DNA from 2 places in the Enterobacter sp. H2G27 genome. Region 2 is predicted to be linked to the other one. Evidence: predicted binding sites of a transcription regulator. Region 2 holds the regulator's gene; the other holds the start of a gene.
What was found. Region 2 encodes CRP, which controls carbon source genes, mostly activating them, when cyclic AMP is high. Its sites were predicted from a motif close to ATGTGANNNNNNTCACAT; they were not measured.

Region 1: a site for CRP is predicted at 2,441-2,458, ahead of epd (erythrose-4-phosphate dehydrogenase). Genes of this name have one in related genera too.

The regions. Positions count from the first base shown of each region.
Region 1 is NZ_JBSVSI010000001.1:3,494,351-3,502,376, reverse strand. Features, by position in the region: gene loiP (metalloprotease LoiP) at 1-63, opposite strand, end outside; gene tkt (transketolase) at 336-2,327, shown strand; gene epd (erythrose-4-phosphate dehydrogenase) at 2,653-3,672, shown strand; gene pgk (phosphoglycerate kinase) at 3,722-4,885, shown strand; gene fbaA (class II fructose-bisphosphate aldolase) at 4,978-6,057, shown strand; gene ACW9E7_RS16500 (small-conductance mechanosensitive channel MscS) at 6,244-7,098, shown strand; gene argO (arginine exporter ArgO) at 7,244-7,879, shown strand; gene ACW9E7_RS16490 (oxidative stress defense protein) at 7,971-8,026, shown strand, end outside.
Region 2 is NZ_JBSVSI010000001.1:3,900,188-3,908,213, forward strand. Features, by position in the region: gene ACW9E7_RS18650 (ABC transporter ATP-binding protein) at 1-794, shown strand, start outside; gene ACW9E7_RS18655 (hydrolase) at 907-1,929, shown strand; gene ACW9E7_RS18660 (YheU family protein) at 1,926-2,144, shown strand; gene ACW9E7_RS18665 (phosphoribulokinase) at 2,175-3,044, shown strand; gene ACW9E7_RS18670 (OsmC family protein) at 3,111-3,515, opposite strand; gene crp (cAMP-activated global transcriptional regulator CRP) at 3,827-4,459, shown strand; gene ACW9E7_RS18680 (YccS/YhfK family putative transporter) at 4,517-6,604, shown strand; gene argD (bifunctional acetylornithine/succinyldiaminopimelate transaminase) at 6,601-7,821, opposite strand; gene pabA (aminodeoxychorismate synthase component 2) at 7,908-8,026, opposite strand, start outside.

The DNA of each region.
Region 1 (8,026 bases), 410 kb from region 2:
ATTCTGACAGCCGCTCAGCAGGAGCGTTGTACCCAGGGCCAGCACTATTGCACGCATTTTCATGAGGTTGCTTCCGTACTCGTTAATCTGAATAAAATCCGAAAAGGTCACCGTCAGCGAAGCCGGTGTCGGGATAAGTATAAGGAATATCTACAGGGCCGGGCGAGTAGATTGCGCAACATGCGAGCATGATCCAGAGATTTCTTAAGCTGCAAAAGAATGGTCCATGTACATGGCATGCCGCTTGGGTTACATTGTTGGCACTTTTTTCCGGCGTAGCCCAAAACGCGCTGTCGTCAAGGGCATGGCCTTTAACAGTCCGATCTGGAGTTAAAATGTCCTCACGTAAAGAGCTTGCTAATGCTATTCGTGCGCTGAGCATGGACGCAGTTCAGAAAGCCAAATCCGGCCACCCAGGGGCTCCTATGGGTATGGCTGATATCGCCGAAGTCCTGTGGCGTGATTTCCTGAACCACAACCCGCAGAACCCGTCATGGGCTGACCGCGACCGCTTCGTGCTGTCCAACGGCCACGGCTCTATGCTGATCTATAGCCTGCTGCACCTCACCGGCTACGATCTGCCAATTGAAGAGCTGAAAAACTTCCGTCAGCTGCACTCCAAAACTCCAGGTCACCCGGAAGTGGGCTACACCGCTGGCGTAGAAACCACCACCGGTCCGCTGGGTCAGGGTATTGCTAACGCTGTGGGTATGGCGATTGCTGAGAAGACCCTGGCGGCGCAGTTCAACCGTCCTGGTCACGACATCGTTGACCACTTCACCTACGCTTTCATGGGCGACGGCTGCATGATGGAAGGCATTTCTCATGAAGTGTGCTCCCTGGCAGGTACCCTGAAGCTGGGTAAACTGGTTGCGTTCTATGACGACAACGGTATCTCCATCGACGGTCACGTTGAAGGCTGGTTCACCGACGACACCGCAGCACGTTTCGAAGCCTACGGCTGGCACGTTGTGCGTGGCGTTGATGGCCACGATGCTGACTCGATTAAACGTGCAGTGGAAGAAGCGCGCGCTGTGACGGACAAACCGTCCCTGCTGATGTGCAAAACCATCATCGGCTTCGGTTCACCGAACAAAGCGGGTACGCACGACTCCCACGGCGCGCCGCTGGGCGATGCAGAAATCGCACTGACCCGCGAAGCGCTGGGCTGGAAACACCCTGCATTCGAAATCCCATCAGAGATTTACGCTCAGTGGGATGCAAAAGAAGTAGGCCAGGCGAAAGAAGCGGCCTGGAACGAGAAGTTCGCTGCTTACGCGAAAGCCTTCCCGCAGGAAGCGGCTGAATTCACCCGTCGTATGAAAGGTGACATGCCGTCTGACTTCGACGCGAAAGCGAACGAATTTATCGCTAAGCTGCAGGCGAACCCGTCTAAAATCGCGAGCCGTAAAGCGTCTCAGAATGCGATTGAAGCGTTTGGCCCATGGCTGCCAGAATTCCTGGGCGGCTCCGCTGACCTGGCGCCATCTAACCTGACCCTGTGGTCTGGTTCTAAGCCAATCAACGAAGATACTGCCGGTAACTACATCCATTACGGTGTACGTGAATTCGGTATGACCGCGATTGCCAACGGTATCTCCCTGCACGGTGGTTTCCTGCCGTACACCTCTACCTTCCTGATGTTCGTTGAATATGCCCGTAACGCCGTGCGTATGGCGGCGCTGATGAAACAGCGTCAGGTGATGGTCTACACCCACGACTCCATCGGTCTGGGCGAAGACGGCCCAACTCACCAGCCGGTAGAGCAGGTGGCTTCCCTGCGCGTGACCCCGAACATGAGCACATGGCGTCCATGTGACCAGGTTGAATCCGCGGTGGCGTGGAAATACGGCGTTGAGCGTCAGGACGGTCCAACCGCGCTGATCCTCTCCCGTCAGAACCTGGCGCAGCAGGAGCGTACCCCTGAGCAGCTGGCGAACATCGCTCGCGGTGGTTACGTGCTGAAAGATTGCGCGGGCCAGCCTGAGCTGATCTTCATCGCTACCGGTTCTGAAGTTGAGCTGGCTGTTGCCGCATGGGAAAAACTGACTGCCGAAGGCGTGAAGGCGCGCGTGGTCTCCATGCCGTCTACCGATGCGTTTGACAAGCAGGATGCCGCTTACCGTGAATCCGTTCTGCCTAAAGCGGTTTCCGCGCGTGTGGCAGTGGAAGCGGGTATCGCTGACTACTGGTTCAAATACGTGGGCCTGAACGGTGCCATCGTCGGTATGACCACCTTCGGTGAGTCTGCTCCGGCAGAGCAGCTGTTCGAAGAGTTCGGCTTCACCGTTGAGAACGTTGTCGCGAAAGCGAAAGAACTGCTGTAATCGCCGTTTTGCCCGGTGGCGCTACGCTTACCGGGTCTACAAATGGCTCGAAAGTAGGCCGGGTAAGCGCTAGCGCGCCACCCGGCTTTTTTTGCGTCATTATTCCACCTAAAATGTGACGCAAGTCATATAGCTCGCTTATTCATCTGGACAGACATTCCTTTTATTCCCCGATTCGCTTATTCTTGCTGAAGCGTTTCAGTCGATTAAATGTTCGACAATTGACCAATCAATCGCAGTTTGTGACAGCAAGGATTCCCCTTCGGGCGTAGCTGGATTACTCTTTCAGCCACCTCAAACTCAGGGATTGCTTTGCAGGAGATCTATGACCGTACGCGTAGCGATTAATGGCTTCGGTCGCATCGGGCGTAACGTGGTTCGTGCTTTGTATGAATCCGGACGTCGGGCGGAAATAACCGTGGTGGCAATCAATGAACTGGCGGATGCTGCGGGCATGGCGCATTTATTGAAGTATGACACCAGCCACGGACGTTTCGCCTGGGATGTGCGCCAGGAAAGAGATCAGCTCTTTGTGGGTGATGACGCTATTCGTGTTCTGCATGAGAACAGCATTTCCGGGCTACCCTGGCGTGAACTGGGTGTGGATGTCGTGCTTGACTGTACCGGTGTTTATGGCAACCGCGAACACGGCGAAGCGCATCTGGCTGCAGGCGCGAAAAAAGTCCTGTTTTCTCATCCCGGCAGTAATGACCTCGACGCGACAGTCGTGTTTGGCGTCAACCAGCATGAGCTGCAGGCCGAACACCGCATTGTTTCCAACGCCTCCTGTACCACCAACTGCATTATTCCGGTCATCAAACTGTTAGACGATGCGTATGGCATTGAATCCGGCACCGTGACCACGATTCATTCCGCCATGCACGATCAGCAGGTTATCGACGCCTACCATCCGGATTTACGACGCACTCGCGCGGCGAGCCAGTCAATCATTCCGGTGGATACGAAACTGGCGGCAGGGATCACCCGTATTTTTCCGCAGTTTAATGACCGGTTTGAAGCGATTGCCGTGCGTGTCCCGACGATTAACGTCACTGCAATTGACCTTAGCGTGACGGTGAAAAAACCGGTAAAAGCCTGTGAAGTCAACCTGTTGCTGCAAAAAGCGGCACAGGGGGCATTTCATGGTATAGTTGACTATACGGAATTACCGTTGGTCTCAGTAGATTTTAACCACGACCCGCACAGCGCCATCGTCGATGGTACGCAAACGAGAGTCAGTGGGGCACACCTTATCAAGACGCTGGTCTGGTGTGATAACGAATGGGGCTTTGCTAACCGAATGCTCGACACCACGTTAGCAATGGCCGCTCAAGGTTTCAGGTAAGACGCATCGTGCGTCTGCAAAACTTTAAGAATCAACGAGAGGATTCACCATGTCTGTAATTAAGATGACCGATCTGGATCTGGCTGGTAAACGCGTTTTCATCCGTGCCGATCTGAACGTACCGGTTAAAGATGGCAAAGTGACCAGCGACGCGCGTATCCGTGCATCTCTGCCAACCATCGAACTGGCTCTGAAGCAGGGCGCGAAAGTGATGGTCACCTCCCACCTGGGTCGTCCAACTGAAGGCGAGTACAACGAAGAGTTCTCTCTGCTGCCAGTGGTTAATTACCTGAAAGACAAACTGTCCAACCCGGTTCGCCTGGTAAAAGATTACCTGGACGGCGTTGAAGTGGCTGCCGGTGAACTGGTTGTTCTGGAAAACGTTCGCTTCAACAAAGGCGAGAAGAAAGACGACGAAACCCTGTCCAAAAAATACGCTGCACTGTGCGACGTATTCGTGATGGATGCCTTCGGTACTGCTCACCGTGCACAGGCGTCAACCCACGGTATCGGTAAATTCGCAGACGTAGCGTGTGCCGGTCCTCTGCTGGCTGACGAACTGGAAGCGCTGGGTAAAGCACTGAAAGAACCAGCTCGTCCGATGGTGGCTATCGTTGGTGGTTCTAAAGTTTCTACCAAACTGACCGTTCTGGATTCCCTGTCTAAAATCGCTGACCAGCTGATCGTTGGCGGTGGTATCGCGAATACCTTTGTTGCCGCTCAGGGCCACAACGTCGGTAAATCCCTGTACGAAGCAGACCTGGTTGACGAAGCCAAACGCCTGCTGGGTACCTGTGATATCCCGGTTCCAACTGACGTTCGCGTCGCGACCGAGTTCTCCGAAACCGCAACCGCGACCCTGAAATCTGTAAACGACATCAAAGACGAAGAGCAGATTCTGGACCTGGGCGACGTTTCTGCACAGAAACTGGCTGAAATCCTCAAAAACGCAAAAACTATCCTGTGGAACGGTCCTGTTGGCGTGTTCGAATTCCCGAACTTCCGCAAAGGTACTGAAATCGTTGCTAACGCTATCGCAGACAGCGAAGCGTTCTCTATCGCAGGCGGTGGTGACACCCTGGCAGCAATCGACCTGTTCGGTATCGCTGACAAGATCTCCTACATCTCCACTGGTGGCGGTGCATTCCTCGAATTCGTGGAAGGCAAAGTACTGCCAGCAGTAGCAATGCTCGAAGAGCGCGCTAAGAAGTAAGCCATTCAAGGGCAGGGAAACCTGCCCAATTTTCAGCGCGCTTTAAAGAGCTCGCACCTTTTCTAACGGCCGAAGATACAGGACTAAGCAACATGTCTAAAATTTTTGATTTCGTAAAACCTGGCGTTATCACTGGTGATGACGTACAGAAAGTGTTCCAGGTAGCTAAAGAAAACAACTTCGCTCTGCCAGCAGTTAACTGCGTGGGTACTGACTCCATCAACGCCGTACTGGAAACTGCTGCTAAAGTTAAAGCTCCAGTTATCGTTCAGTTCTCTAACGGCGGCGCTGCGTTCATCGCAGGTAAAGGCGTGAAAACTGACATTCCTCAGGGTGCTGCAATCCTGGGCGCTATCTCTGGTGCGCACCACGTTCACCAGATGGCTGAACACTATGGTGTTCCAGTTATCCTGCACACTGACCACTGCGCGAAGAAACTGCTGCCGTGGATCGACGGTCTGCTGGACGCGGGTGAAAAACACTTCGCGGCAACCGGTAAGCCACTGTTCTCTTCTCACATGATCGACCTGTCTGAAGAGTCACTGCACGAAAACATCGAAATCTGCTCTAAGTACCTGGCGCGCATGGCCAAAATGGACATGACCCTGGAAATCGAACTGGGCTGCACCGGTGGTGAAGAAGACGGCGTGGACAACAGCCACATGGACGCTTCTGCCCTGTACACCCAGCCAGAAGACGTTGATTACGCTTACACCGAGCTGAGCAAAATCAGCCCACGCTTCACTATTGCAGCGTCCTTCGGTAACGTACACGGCGTTTACAAACCAGGTAACGTGGTTCTGACCCCGACCATCCTGCGTGATTCTCAGGAATACGTGTCTAAGAAACACAACCTGCCGCACAACAGCCTGAACTTCGTCTTCCACGGCGGTTCCGGTTCTTCTGCTCAGGAAATCAAAGACTCCGTAAGCTACGGCGTTGTGAAAATGAACATCGATACCGATACCCAGTGGGCAACCTGGGACGGTATCCTGCAGTACTACAAAGCGAACGAAGCTTACCTGCAGGGCCAGCTGGGCAACCCGAAAGGCGAAGACCAGCCGAACAAGAAATACTACGATCCACGCGTATGGCTGCGCGCTGCTCAGACGTCCATGGTGACCCGTCTGGAGCAGGCTTTCAAAGAACTGAACGCGATCGACGTTCTGTAATTTGAGCAGCTAACAGCATCAGAAGGCCCGCAAATGCGGGCCTTTTTTTATGCTTTTTCAATACCCTGCCAGACCTGTTTTTGTGATCTGTTTGGCAAACCCGGCGCTTTTTGTTTACCCTTTACGAACCTGCCTGTCTCCATGGGGGATGGATTTTGTGTTTTGGTTTAACAAAAGGAAGAATAAATGGAACAACTCGATGTTGTAGACAGCATCAATAACGCCGGTAACTGGCTGGTACGCAACCAGGCGCTATTGCTGAGCTATGCCGTGAACATCGTCGCGGCGATTGCCATCATCATCGTCGGGATGATCGTGGCGCGTATCGTATCGAACGCGGTCAACCGCGTGATGCTGGCCCGTCACATTGACGCCACGGTGGCTGACTTCCTCTCCGCACTGGTGCGCTACGGCGTTATCGCCTTTACGCTGATTGCGGCGCTGGGCCGTGTGGGCGTGCAGACCGCCTCCGTCATCGCCGTTCTCGGTGCCGCCGGTCTGGCCATTGGTCTGGCGCTGCAGGGCTCGCTTTCAAACCTGGCGGCAGGCGTGCTGCTGGTCACCTTCCGTCCGTTCCGCTCCGGCGAATACGTTGACCTGGGCGGCATTGCCGGAACCGTGCTGCAGGTGCAGATTTTCTCAACCACTATGCGTACCGTTGATGGCCGCATTGTGGTCGTGCCGAACGGGAAAATCATTGCAGGCAACATTATTAACTTCTCCCGTGAACCGGTGCGTCGTAACGAACTGATTATCAGCGTGGCGTATGACTCCGATATCGATCAGGTGAAGTCGCTGATTACTAATATCATTGCTTCAGACGATCGCATTCTGAAAGACAAAGAGCAGACGGTTCGCCTGAACGAACTGGGTGCTTCCTCCATTAACTTTGTGGTGCGCATCTGGAGCAAAAGCAGCGATCTGCAAAACGTGTACTGGGACGTGCTGGAACGCATTAAGCGCGACTTCGATGCCAACGGCATCAGCTTCCCGTACCCGCAGATGGACGTAAACGTCAAAAAAGTTAAAGAAGCAGAATAACGTCACCCGTAGGCCCGGTAAGTGCTCGCGCCACCGGGCTTTGCTTTCATAAGCTCCGCTAATACCCAATTAATATTATCCATTTCCTCTAATGTGATTCGCGCAGTATAGTCAGCCTCCAGAACAACACTGCGAGAAAATCGTCATGCTATCTTATTATTTTCAAGGGCTTGCCTTAGGTGCGGCCATGATCCTTCCGCTCGGCCCGCAAAATGCATTCGTGATGAATCAGGGCATCCGCCGTCAGTACCATCTGATGATTGCCCTGCTGTGCGCGGTAAGTGATTTACTGCTGATCTGCGCCGGGATTTTTGGCGGTAGCGCGCTTCTGATGCAGTCTCCGTGGCTGCTGGCGCTGGTTACCTGGGGCGGCGTGGCGTTTCTGCTCTGGTACGGATTCGGCGCCCTGAAAACGGCGATGAGCAGCAACCTCGAGCTGGCGAGCGCGGAGGTCATGAAGCAGGGCCGCTGGAAGATTATCGTCACCATGCTGGCGGTCACCTGGCTAAACCCTCATGTCTATCTCGACACCTTTGTGGTGCTGGGCAGCCTGGGCGGACAGCTGGACGTTGAGCCAAAGCGCTGGTTTGCGCTCGGTACGATCAGCGCCTCTTTCCTGTGGTTCTTCGGTCTCGCCATTCTGGCGGCATGGCTGGCGCCCCGCCTGCGTACGGCCAAAGCCCAGCGCATCATTAATACCCTGGTCGGCCTGGTGATGTGGTTTATCGCTTTCCAACTGGCGAAAGAGGGGATTCATCATGTCCAGGAATTGTTCAACTAATCCTTGTCTTATGGACAACTGAACAAGACCCGCTAAGCTTGCTGGCATGCGCCCTGTTAATGGGCACTCTTCGCAACATGGAGGAATGACAGTGAAGTTTAAAGTGATGGCCCTGGCGGCATTAGTAAGTTTCGGTGCGGTGTCGGT
Region 2 (8,026 bases):
TGGCGAAGGGCATCAAGCTGGGTTACTTCGCCCAGCATCAGCTGGAATTTTTACGCGCGGATGAATCCCCGATTCAGCACCTCGCGCGTCTGGCGCCGCAGGAGATGGAGCAGAAGCTGCGCGACTACCTCGGCGGCTTCGGCTTCCAGGGCGATAAGGTGACTGAAAACACCGAGCGCTTCTCCGGGGGCGAAAAAGCCCGTCTGGTGCTGGCGCTGATCGTCTGGCAGCGTCCGAACCTGCTGCTGCTCGATGAACCGACCAACCACCTGGATCTCGATATGCGTCAGGCGCTGACCGAAGCGTTGATTGAGTTCGAAGGCGCACTGGTTGTGGTTTCGCACGACCGTCACCTGATCCGCTCCACCACGGACGATCTCTATTTAGTGCACGATGGCAAAGTGGAACCGTTCGATGGCGATCTGGAAGACTATCAGCAGTGGCTGACGGACGTGCAGAAGCAGGAGAGCCAGCCGGAGGAGTCGGCGAAAGACAACGCCAACAGCGCGCAGGCACGTAAAGACCAGAAGCGTCGTGAAGCGGAGCTGCGCACCCAGACGCAGCCGCTGCGTAAAGAGATTGCCCGTCTCGAAAAAGAGATGGAAAAGCTCAACGCCACGCTTGCTACCGTTGAAGAGAAGCTCGGCGACAGCGGCCTGTATGACCAGAGCCGTAAAGCTGAACTGACGGACTGCCTGCAAACCCAGGCGAAGACCAAATCCAGCCTTGAAGAGTGTGAGATGGCGTGGCTCGACGCGCAGGAACAGCTGGAAGCGATGCTGCAGGCTGACTGACCTGTTTACCCCGTTTTAAGAACAGAATCCGTACCGGGTTCGGAAATCCAGCTTAAACGGGGTACAATTCGGAAAGTATCGTAAATTTCCGACAAGAATCAGCATCGCGCTTATGACCCAAATCATCCCATCAGACTTCGACATTGCGGTCGAAGACAGCACTGAGTTCGTGCCTATGCGCGGCGTGGCCAATCCCCATTTGCAGACCATGCTGCCGCGACTGATCCGCCGCAAGGTTCAGTTCACCCCGCACTGGCAACGGCTTGACCTGCCAGACGGTGATTTTCTGGATCTCGCCTGGAGCGAAGCGCCGGAACAGGCTCGCCATAAGCCGCGTCTGGTGGTCTTTCACGGCCTGGAAGGCAGCCTGCACAGCCCGTATGCCCATGGGCTAATTGAGGCGGCAAAGGCGCGCGGCTGGCTCGGCGTGGTGATGCATTTTCGCGGCTGTAGCGGCGAACCGAATCGTCAGAAACGCATTTATCACTCGGGTGAAACAGAAGACGGGACGTGGTTTTTACACTGGCTGCGTGAAAATTATGGCACCGTGCCAACGGCCGCCGTGGGCTACTCGCTGGGCGGCAATATGCTGGCCTGCTTGCTGGCCAAAGAGGGCGAAAGCGTGCCGCTGGAGGCCGCCGTCATTGTCTCCGCGCCGTTTATGCTCGAGCAGTGCAGCTACCATATGGATAAAGGCTTCTCCCGCGTCTACCAGCGTTACCTCCTCAACCTCCTGAAGGCCAATGCGGCACGTAAACTGAAGGCCTACCCGGATACCCTGCCGGTCAGCCTGCGCCAGCTGAAAAAGGTACGCCGTATTCGCGAGTTCGACGACCTGATCACCGCGAAAATTCACGGCTTCGCCGATGCGATTGACTATTATCGTCAGTGCAGCGCCATGCCGCTGCTCAGCAAGATCACGCAGCCAACGCTGATTATTCATGCCAAAGATGACCCGTTTATGGATCATCACTCGATCCCCGCGCAGGAATTCCTGCCCGACAACGTTCACTATCAGTTGACCGAGCACGGCGGCCACGTCGGGTTTATCGGCGGCACGCTGCGCCGCCCGAAAATGTGGCTTGAGGCGCGTATTCCTGACTGGCTAACCCCTTATCTGGACGGTGCAAAATGATTATTCCCTGGCAGGATCTGGCTCCCGAAACGCTCGATAATCTGATTGAAAGCTTTGTATTACGCGAAGGCACCGATTATGGTGAACAGGAACGCTCGCTTGAGCAAAAGGTCAACGATGTAAAGCGCCAGCTGAAAAGCGGCGACGTGGTGCTGGTGTGGTCAGAACTGCATGAGACGGTCAATATCATGCCCCGCAACGCGTTTCACGGCTGATCTTCCACCCTTTTCAGTCAGGGAGTTGCTATGTCTGCCAGACATCCGGTTATAGCCGTTACGGGGTCGAGTGGTGCGGGAACCACCACCACAAGCCTCGCATTTCGCAAGATTTTCGCCCAGCTGAATCTCCGTGCGGCGGAGGTCGAGGGCGACAGCTTTCACCGCTACACGCGTCCGGAAATGGACATGGCCATCCGTAAGGCGCGCGATCTGGGTAAACACATCAGCTACTTCGGTCCGGAAGCCAATGACTTCGGCCTGCTGGAACAAACCTTTATTGAGTACGGCCAGAGCGGTAAAGGGCAGTCCCGCAAGTATCTGCATACCTATGATGAAGCCGTTCCCTGGAATCAGGTGCCGGGAACCTTTACCCCATGGCAACCGCTGCCGGAACCCACTGACGTCCTGTTTTACGAAGGATTACACGGCGGCGTGGTCACCCCGCAACACGACGTGGCGCGCCACGTGGACCTGCTGGTCGGTGTGGTCCCTATCGTGAACCTGGAGTGGATCCAGAAGCTGACGCGCGACATGAGCGAACGTGGCCATTCGCGAGAGGCGGTAATGGACTCGGTGGTACGCTCCATGGAAGATTACATCAACTTCCTGACGCCGCAGTTCTCCCGCACCCATATCAACTTCCAGCGCGTGCCGACGGTGGATACCTCCAACCCGTTTGCCGCCAAAAGTATCCCATCCCTGGATGAGAGCTTTGTGGTTATTCATTTCCGCAATCTTGAAGGTATTGATTACCCCTGGCTGCTGGCGATGCTGCAGGGCTCGTTTATTTCTCACATGAATACATTGGTCGTACCGGGCGGAAAAATGGGGCTGGCGATGGAGCTCATCATGACGCCGCTGGTGGAGCGGTTGATGGAAGGGAAACAGATCGCATGAGCATGTTCCCTCTCCCTGTGGGAGAGGGTTAGGGTGAGGGCATCAACACGCACGATGCCCCATGGATCACGCCTCGATCACTTCATACGAATGCGTGATTTTTACCGCTTTCTCCAGCATTAACGCCACAGAGCAGTACTTCTCCGCAGACAGGTCCACCGCACGTGAAACCGCCGCGTCTTTCAGTTCTTTACCGGTGACCACAAAGTGCAGGTTAATATGGGTGAACAGACGTGGTGCCTCTTCACGACGTTCTGAGGTGAGTTTAACCTCACAATCCGTCACGTCATGACGACCTTTTTGCAGAATCGACACCACGTCAATGGCGCTGCATCCGCCTGCCGCCATCAGCACCATTTCCATTGGGCTTGGCGCTTTATCGCCGGAGTTACCGTCCATTAAAATCTGGTGCCCTGACGCGGACTCGCCCAGGAACGTTAAACCTTCAACCCATTTCACGCGCGCTTGCATATTCTTAAACTCCAACGTTGCATTTTTGGTGACAGATTACGCGTGCGTTACATTTCTCGCAATGGAAGGCGACCTGCATCATGCTGAAGCGAGACACCAGGAGACACGCGGCGAAAGCTATGCTAAAACACTCTGGATGCTACAGTAATACATTGACGTTACACATGTATGCAGAGGACATCAAACTTTACTGGCTGCGAAACGTTACGGTAGCCGACTTCCCAGGGTATGGGTAAGAATTCGATTGCAACCCCAGAGTCCGGATGCATCTGATGACTCTGGTGACAGCTTATAACAGAGGATAACAGCGCATGGTGCTTGGCAAACCGCAAACAGACCCGACTCTCGAATGGTTCTTGTCTCATTGCCACATTCATAAGTACCCATCAAAGAGCACGCTGATTCACCAGGGTGAAAAAGCGGAAACGTTGTATTACATCGTTAAAGGCTCGGTGGCAGTGCTGATCAAAGATGAAGAAGGGAAAGAGATGATCCTTTCTTATCTGAACCAGGGCGATTTCATCGGTGAACTGGGCCTGTTTGAAGAGGGCCAGGAACGTAGCGCCTGGGTTCGTGCAAAGACAGCATGTGAAGTGGCTGAAATTTCTTACAAGAAGTTCCGTCAGCTGATTCAGGTTAATCCTGACATTCTGATGCGTCTTTCTTCCCAGATGGCACGCCGTCTGCAGGTCACCTCAGAGAAAGTGGGTAACCTCGCCTTCCTGGACGTTACCGGTCGTATCGCGCAGACCCTGCTGAACCTGGCGAAACAGCCAGACGCCATGACCCACCCGGACGGCATGCAAATTAAAATTACCCGTCAGGAAATTGGTCAGATCGTCGGTTGCTCCCGTGAAACAGTAGGCCGTATCCTGAAAATGCTGGAAGATCAAAACCTGATCTCCGCCCACGGTAAAACCATCGTGGTCTACGGAACGCGTTAATTCCGCTTAAACGGCGTGCCATCGCAAGGTGTCACGCCGTTTTTGTCTCTATTCCCCATGTGGCGCAGGCTGATCTATCACCCGGAAGTTAACTACGCACTGCGACAAACGCTGGTGTTGTGTCTTCCTGTGGCCATAGGCCTGATCCTCGGACATCTTCAACAAGGCCTGCTGTTTTCCCTCGTGCCCGCCTGCTGCAACATCGCCGGTCTGGACACGCCGCATAAGCGCTTTTTCAAACGCCTGATCGTTGGCGGCTGCCTGTTTGCGGGCTGTAGCCTCGCCGTACAGCTTTTACTGGCTCGTGATATCCCGCTGCCGCTGATCCTGACCGTGCTGGCGATGACCCTCGGCGTCACGGCGGAAATCAGTTCGCTGCACGCCCGCCTGCTTCCCGCGTCGCTGATTGCGGCCATTTTCACGCTAAGTCTCGCCGGGAATATGCCGGTGTGGGAGCCGCTGCTGATCTACGCTCTGGGGACGCTGTGGTACGGGCTGTTTAACTGGTTTTGGTTCTGGCTGTGGCGGGAACAGCCGCTGCGCGAATCCCTGAGCCTGCTCTATGTGCAGCTTGCGGATTACTGCGAGGCCAAATACACCCTGCTCACCCAGCATACCGATCCGGAAAAATCCTTACCGCCGCTGCTGACGCGCCAGCAGAAGGTGGTGGATCTCATAAGCCAGTGCTATCAGCAGCTACACATGCTCGCCGCCAACAAGAACCACGAGTACAAACGCCTGCTGCGCACCTTCCAGGTCGGGCTGGATCTACAGGAACATATCTCCGTGAGCCTGCACCACCCGCAGGAGGTACAAAAGCTGGTCGAGCGCAGCCATGCCGAAGCGGTGATCCGCTGGAACGCGCAGACCGTCTCCGCACGCCTGCGGGTGCTGGCCGATGATATTCTCTATCACCGCTACCCCACGCGCTTTAACATGGATAAACAGCTCGGCGCGCTGGAGAAAATCGCCCGCCAGCATCCGGATAACCCGGTCGGACAGTTTGCCGCCTGGCACTTCAGCCGCATCGCCCGGGTATTGCGCACCCAGCGTCCGCTTTATCCCCGCGACCTGATGGCGGATAAGCAAAAACGGCTGCCGTTATTGCCCGCGCTCAAAAGCTATCTTTCTTTTAAATCTTCCGCCCTGCGCAACGCCGCAAGGATTAGCGTGATGCTCAGTACCGCCAGCCTGATGGGCATGGCGCTGCATCTGCCGAAGCCCTACTGGATCTTAATGACCGTGCTGTTTGTCACTCAGAACGGCTACGGTGCCACGCGGGTGCGTATTCTGCACCGGGCGGGCGGCACCATGGCCGGACTGATCATTGCGGGCGTGACGCTGCACTTCCACGTGCCGGAAGGCTATACCCTTGCAGGGATGCTGGCGATCACGCTGGTGAGCTATCTAATTATCCGCAAAAACTACGGCTGGGCGATGGTGGGCTTTACGGTGACGGCGGTATATACCCTGCAGCTGCTTACGCTCAATGGCGAACAGTTTATTGTCGCCAGGCTGATTGATACTCTGATCGGCTGCCTGATTGCCTTTGGCGGCATGGTCTGGCTCTGGCCGCAATGGCAGAGCGGGCTGCTGAGACAGAACGCCCACGACGCGCTGGAGGCCGACCAGCAGGCCATTCGCCTGATCCTGAGCGACGACCCGCAGCCGTCCCCGCTGGCCTATCAGCGCATGAAGGTCAACCAGGCGCACAACGCCCTGTTCAACTCGCTTAACCAGGCGATGCAGGAGCCGGGCTTTAATTCGCACTATCTGGCCGATATGAAGCTCTGGGTGACGCACAGCCAGTTTATCGTCGAGCACATTAACGCCATGACCACGCTGGCGCGCGAGCACACGATGCTGACGCCGGACCTGGCGCAGCGCTATCTGCAGTCATGTGAAATTGCGTTGCAGAGGTGTCAGCAGCGTCTGGAGTATGACGCGCCGGGCGAGTCGGGAGACTCAAACATTCTGGAAGCGCCGGAGACGTTGACCCACGGGCCAATGAGCACCCTGGAGCAGCACTTGCAGCGCGTTCTGGGGCATCTGAACACCATGCACACCATTTCGTCGGTGGCATGGCGTCAGCGTCCGCATCACGGCATTTGGTTAACGCGCCGGTTGAAACGAACCGAATATTAGCCTTTAACGATCTTCGCAACCGCCGCGGCAAACCGGGTTAACCCGTCTTCAATGTCCTTATCCTCCACCACCAGCGACGGCGCAAAGCGCATGACGTCCGGTCCGGCGTTGAGCACCATCACCCCTTCGCGAGCGGCGGCGTGCAGAAAGTCGCGAGCGCGGCCCTTGTACTGCGGCTTAAGCTCGGCGCCAATCAGCAGCCCCATCCCGCGGATCTCGCTGAACACGTCGTACTGCTCATCAACCTTTTTCAGGTGTTTCACAAACAGCTCGCGCTTCGCGCTAACGCCGTTCAACACCTCTGGCGTGTTGATAATGTCGAACGCGGCACCCGCCACGGCGCTCGCCAGCGGGTTACCGCCGTAGGTGGAGCCGTGAGAACCGACGTGGAACGCAGAGGCGATCTCCTGTGTCGTCAGTACCGCACTCACCGGGAAACCACCGCCAAGCGCTTTGGCGCTGGTCAGAATATCCGGCGTCACGCCGTAGTGCATATAAGCGAACAGATCGCCGGTACGCCCCATCCCGCACTGCACTTCATCAAAGACCAGCAGCGCCTGATGCTCGTCGCACAGCGCGCGCAGCCCTTTCAGGAATTCCGGGGTTGCCGCGGTCACGCCGCCTTCACCCTGGATCGGTTCGACAACAACTGCGCAGGTGTGGTCGTCCATTACCGCTTTCACCGCGTGCAGATCGTTAAACGGCACGTGGACGATGTCGGCCGGTTTTGGGCCAAACCCGTCGGAATACTTCGGCTGGCCGCCAACAGAGACGGTAAAGAAAGAGCGTCCGTGGAAGGCGTTGTGGAAGGCGATGATTTTGGTTTTGTACGGGCTGTGGCGCGTTGTCGCGTAGTAGCGCGCCAGCTTAAAGGCAGTTTCGTTGGCTTCAGTGCCGGAGTTCATAAACAGCACGCGTTCCGCAAAGGTAGCATCAATGATCTTGCGGCCCAGGCGCAGCGCCGGTTCGTTGGTGAACACGTTGCTGGTGTGCCACAGGGTTTCGCCCTGGGTTTTCAGCGCCTCCACCAGCGCGGGATGGCAATGACCCAGCGCCGTGACCGCAATACCACCCGCGAAATCCACATACTCTTTACCCTGCTGATCCCAGACGCGGCTGCCTTTTCCCTTCACCGGGATAAATTCAGCCGGTGCATAAATCGGCAGGATCACTTCATCAAATGTCGCGCGGGTAATTGCTGGTTGTTCAGTTGCCATGTCATGACCATCCATTTTATGTCACAGTAAATGTGAAAATATAATCACAAAATATGCATAAAAAATCACAGCAAGGCAACAGATTTTCAGCGATTGAGGAAATTTGCCAGCAGCGCGTGCCCCTGCTCGCTGAGGATACTTTCCGGGTGGAACTGCACGCCTTCGAGATCCCATTCGCGGTGGCGAATCCCCATGATCTCCTGCG